DNA from 2 places in the Lacrimispora sanguinis genome. Region 2 is predicted to be linked to the other one. Evidence: a T-box and tRNA genes for the amino acid it is inferred to sense, from the RefSeq annotation. Region 2 holds a T-box; the other holds one or more tRNA genes.
The links. A T-box is a leader RNA that pairs with one kind of tRNA and senses whether it is charged. The one in region 2 lies ahead of tyrS (tyrosine--tRNA ligase), so its partner is inferred to be a tRNA-Tyr.
Positions count from the first base shown of each region.

Region 1: it has a tRNA-Tyr gene. The T-box ahead of tyrS (tyrosine--tRNA ligase) is inferred to sense a tRNA for this amino acid. The anticodon was not compared.

Region 1 covers NZ_CP173277.1:3,430,367-3,432,841, reverse strand. The annotation lists gene ltrA (group II intron reverse transcriptase/maturase) at 1-816, opposite strand, end outside; tRNA gene ACHZES_RS15945 (tRNA-Leu) at 1,268-1,353, opposite strand; tRNA gene ACHZES_RS15940 (tRNA-Tyr) at 1,394-1,475, opposite strand; gene ACHZES_RS15935 (glycoside hydrolase family 13 protein) at 1,557-2,475, opposite strand, start outside.
Region 2 covers NZ_CP173277.1:4,137,779-4,140,253, forward strand. The annotation lists gene ACHZES_RS19215 (winged helix-turn-helix domain-containing protein) at 1-958, opposite strand, end outside; T-box leader at 1,139-1,395, shown strand; gene tyrS (tyrosine--tRNA ligase) at 1,435-2,475, shown strand, end outside.

The sequences.
Region 1 (2,475 bases), 710 kb from region 2:
GCGGACGAAACGGTGCCCTCTATTCCTTAGTTCCTGGTCCAGTTCATTTAGCATGATATTTCCACAAAGAGGACTAAGCGGTCCTCCCTGTGGTACACCGATTCCTGTTTCCTCGAACTTTTCACACCATACTGCTCCTGCCTTTAGATATTTATGGATCAGGGATATCACCCTTCCATCTTTGATATCCTTTGACAGGACTTGTATAAGTTTACTCTGGTTCACAGTATCGAAAAACTTTTCCAGGTCCATATCTACCGTCCAAACATACCCTTCTTCCAGATATGTCTGGCACTTTAACAGGGCATCATGGGCACTCTTTCCCGGTCTGAATCCGTAACTCGTTTCCACGAATTTCTCTTCATATATGGGCGTTAATATCTGGGCAATTGCCTGTTGAATGACACGGTCTACTGCTGTTGGTATTCCCAGTTTTCTTTTCTTCCCGTTTTCTTTGGGTATCTCTACCCTCCTTACCGGGGCTGGCTGATAGGTTCCTGCCAGTATGGATTTCCTTATTTTCTCGCCATTGTCTTTTAGATACTGTAAAAGTTCATTTACTTCCATTCCATCGACTCCGCCTGCTCCCTTATTCCGTTTCACTCGTTGGTATGCACGGTTTAAGTTTTCATTACTGACGATTATTTCCAGCAATCCATCTACTTTTCTGTCGGCGTTGGTGGCGTTGCTTTCAGTTATCCTCTTGTCAATAAGCGCTCCGCCATTCTCTTCGTGTTCCGCACTATCCCTCCGGCGGCAGCCATTGCTACAGCAATGTTTTGTGCTCTCTCTTTTCTCGACTTCGGTAACATTCATTTACTCCCACCTCCTAAGGTTCCACCCTTCCCATACCCGTCGACTGGCATGGTACTATGGTTTCAGCTGACTTCTCACGATAAATCTTATTTCAACCGTCGTTCGTAAAAAAAAACTCTCCACGTCCGTGAGATCTCCCCGGGTACTCGCATGCTCTTTCTCTCCATCTATCTGCCTTATTTACTGCAAATGGTTCCGTGTAGTTATTGGGCTTTGGCTTGTTTGGCAACCTTACCCCCATTTACAGCCTGATAAGATTTCTATTCGTCAGACCAGAGATTTGCCTCCACCTTCCTTCAGATTCGTCCTCACGGACGACACCCTTGGTCTTGGCTATATCCTTCCCACTACCGGGCGGATTCGAGACTTGCACTCATTAGAACATGCGCCCGCCGGGCACACCAACAAAAAACCTTGTACTCCATATCAGAGTACAAGGTTTTTCTTATCATGCCGGCGACCGGAATCGAACCGGTACGGGAGATTAGTCCCGCAGGATTTTAAGTCCTGTGCGTCTGCCTGTTCCGCCACGCCGGCATTCTCATATACCGTTTCAGTTCTTATAAACGGTACGGACTGGGTGGAGAAGGATTCGAACCTTCGAAGTCGTCGACAACAGATTTACAGTCTGCCCCCTTTGGCCGCTCGGGAACCCACCCATGCTCTTTATTAAGCAAGCGAGTGTTATTTTATCATAGGGACATGAAAAAATCAAGGTTTTTTTTAGAAAAATAAAAATTCTAATCCCGTTCAGCTACCAGCAAAACAGAGCTTGTTCCCGGCATAGAGACAAGCACCTGACCGTCCTTCACTTCATAAGGAATTTTACCCACATTATACCCATTTTCATAGGTCAACATGTAACGGGACATAATTTCCCCGTCCTTCATTCCCAGCTGCCATACCGGGATCCCAATCTGCCGTTCTTCCGGAAGATTGTTGACCGCCACAGCACAAATGCTGTCCTTTAAGAAACGTCCATAGGAGATGAGATGTCTCCCAGCCAGAAGCTGTTTTAAGGACCCCAGGCGCAATGCCGGTATGCTGTGATGAAGCCCGGTCATATACCGGTGAAACTCGATCAGTTCTAAATCCTCTCTGCCCCAGGGATAGGTTCTCCGGTTATCAGGATCCGTCCAGCCGCAGACACCGGCTTCGTCTCCGTAATAAATCGTGGGAGCGCCGGGCCAGGTCATCTGGATCATAACCGCCTCCTTAAAGATCCCATTGTTGATGCCCTGAGAGGCTGCTTCCGGGCCCAGAGTGGAGGTCCGTCCCACCCGGCCGTTCGTTCTGGTCATAAATCGGGAATGGTCATGATTCGACAGCTCATTCATGGCCACCTGAATGGAACCTGTCATCATGCGGCTCATGTGGTAATTCATGGACTTAAAAAAGCTATCGCCATCCCCAAACAGGCCGGGGTTTCTTTCGTCGCTGTGCTTTTCCATGCCTGTTAAAAACCAGGTTACCGGCTCCATAAAGGCATCATAATTCATGACCGTATCCCACTGGTCACCCTGGAGCCAGCTGGACGGGTCTCCGTAATGCTCAGCCAGCACAATGGCCTCCGGATTGGCCTCCTTAACCGCCTTACGGAAATCTCTCCAGAACTTATGGTTATATTCGCTGCTGTGTCCCAAATCTGCCGCAACATCA
Region 2 (2,475 bases):
CCCAGGTGTATTCAAAGCCAAATAATGCTTGGATCAGTTTTCTGTCCCACATCATACAGTCAAGTGGTGCAATTAATTCACAGCGGGGTATAAAGGTATCGGTTTGTAATACTGCTTCTATTAGAAATAAATCCCCTGCCTGGCAGTAAAGGTCATCCTTTAAGCCTTCCACCCTGACTTGCAAAATTTTCCCTTCGTCAAGCAATTCCTTGAACATTTCAGTTCTTTGTGGAGTTTTAAGTCCCCAAATATTTAACCATGCATCGGATGGACGATTCCATAGAAACCCTACTGCGCCTATCCGCCGGAGAATGCGCCATTTTTGATGCTCAAATTCATCAGGCAGCGGGTCAGGAATTTCCAACAGTTCGGCAGGTAAATACTTATGAGTGAGGTCGTAATACTTACGAGATCCCTTTTTATGGTGAATGATTAGTTCACCGGTAGAATATAACTGCTCAAGCACCGCCCGTGAAGCATTGGTACCGCCGCTCCAATTTCCGCTCCAATGAATGGATGAGTGCCAGTGTATGCTGCCCTCTATGGGTAAGTTGTCAGAACCGACCGCTCCGTTTGCCTGAATGTAATCCTTTGTGCTTGCTTCCAGTTCCTCCAGTTCTTTGAAACGCCGCCCGCCTTCCCGTGCAGCAATCCGATAGCGTTCAAAATACGGCCAGTCTTCTGTGGGAATGATGGAAAGGTTTTTATCAGGATAATCCACAAGTTTGCGGTCGCTATATAGCAGTTCGTATAGCGTTTGCTTTTTAAATCCTTTGACACGGGATTGCAGCGTAAGCTCCGCATTCTTTCCGCAGGAATCAACCGGATCAAACTGAATACAACCTGCCTGGCGCACAAAATCGAAGGCGCCCTGTTTCCCGTTAAATTTGTGTTTGCCCAGCAGCCCGTGTTTGAGAAGCATAAAATGTCTTGCCTGTTTGTTGGTTAAAGTGATCATAGGTTTTCTCCCAGTATGTTTCCGGATTCGTTTTTGTGCTCTCTTTTTGATGCAGTGATGTTCGTAATTCTAGATGCATCCATTTTACCACAATTAAAAAAAATTTGCTATCTTCCATGAAAAACCCCTCTTGACAAATAAAACAAAACAACATATACTAATCTATAACTTCATAAACAAGTAAAAGCGTTGATAAGAACAAGTAGCATTACGATGGACCACACAGAAAGCAGCCGGCAGATGAGAGGCGCGTGGAATACGGATTGCGAATACATCTTTGAGCTTCGCACCAAACGGCTAAGATGCCAAGTAGGCTGCGACGGATTCCCGCACCCGTTATTGTGCTAGAGTATCGCATCAGGTACTCAAAGAGGTAGACAGCGTGAGCTGTTTATAAACTTAAGGTGGTAACACGAGACTACAGCCTCGTCCTTTTGATAGGACGAGGCTTATTTTTATGAAAAAGGAGAATAATGATGAAGATTTATGAAGAATTGAAAGCCCGCGGCTTGATTGCCCAGGTGACGAATGAAGAAGAAATCAGCAAAATGGTAAATGAAGGAAAAGCCATATTCTATATCGGATTTGATCCAACGGCAGACAGCCTTCACGTAGGTCACTTTATGGCCCTGTGCTTAATGAAGCGCCTTCAGGAGGCAGGCAATAAGCCCATCGCCCTGATCGGAGGCGGAACCGGTATGGTTGGAGATCCTTCCGGAAGAAGCGACCTTCGGCAGGTGATGACAGTGGAAACAATCCAGCATAACTGTGACTGCTTTAAAAAGCAGATGAGCCGTTTTATCGATTTCTCAGAAGGAAAGGCTCTTATGGTTAATAACGCAGACTGGCTGCTGAACTTAAATTATATCGAATTCCTCAGGGAGGTTGGCCCCCATTTTTCCGTTAACCGCATGCTGACCGCGGAATGCTATAAGCAGCGTATGGAAAAGGGCTTAAGTTTCCTGGAATTCAACTACATGATTATGCAGAGCTATGACTTCTATGAGCTGTTTAACCGTTATGGCTGCAACATGCAGTTTGGAGGAGATGATCAGTGGAGCAATATGCTTGGCGGAACAGAATTGATTCGTCGGAAGCTTGGAAAAGATGCTCATGCCATGACCATCACCCTGCTTTTAAATTCCGAAGGAAATAAGATGGGTAAAACCCAGTCCGGCGCTGTATGGCTTGATCCGGAAAAGACTTCTCCTTTTGATTTCTTCCAGTACTGGAGAAACATTGCCGATGCAGATGTGTTAAAATGCCTGCGCATGCTCACCTTCCTTCCTATCGAACAGATTAATGAGATGGACAGCTGGGAAGGCAGCCAGTTAAATGAAGCAAAAGAAATTCTTGCCTATGAGCTGACCAATCTGGTTCATGGAAAAGAGGAAGCGGAAAGGGCAAGAGAGAGTGCCAGAGCGCTGTTTACCGGCGGCAATACAGCAGATATGCCAACCTGTGAGTTGGAAGAGGCAGATTTTACAGACGGAAGCATTGACATCCTGGCTATTCTT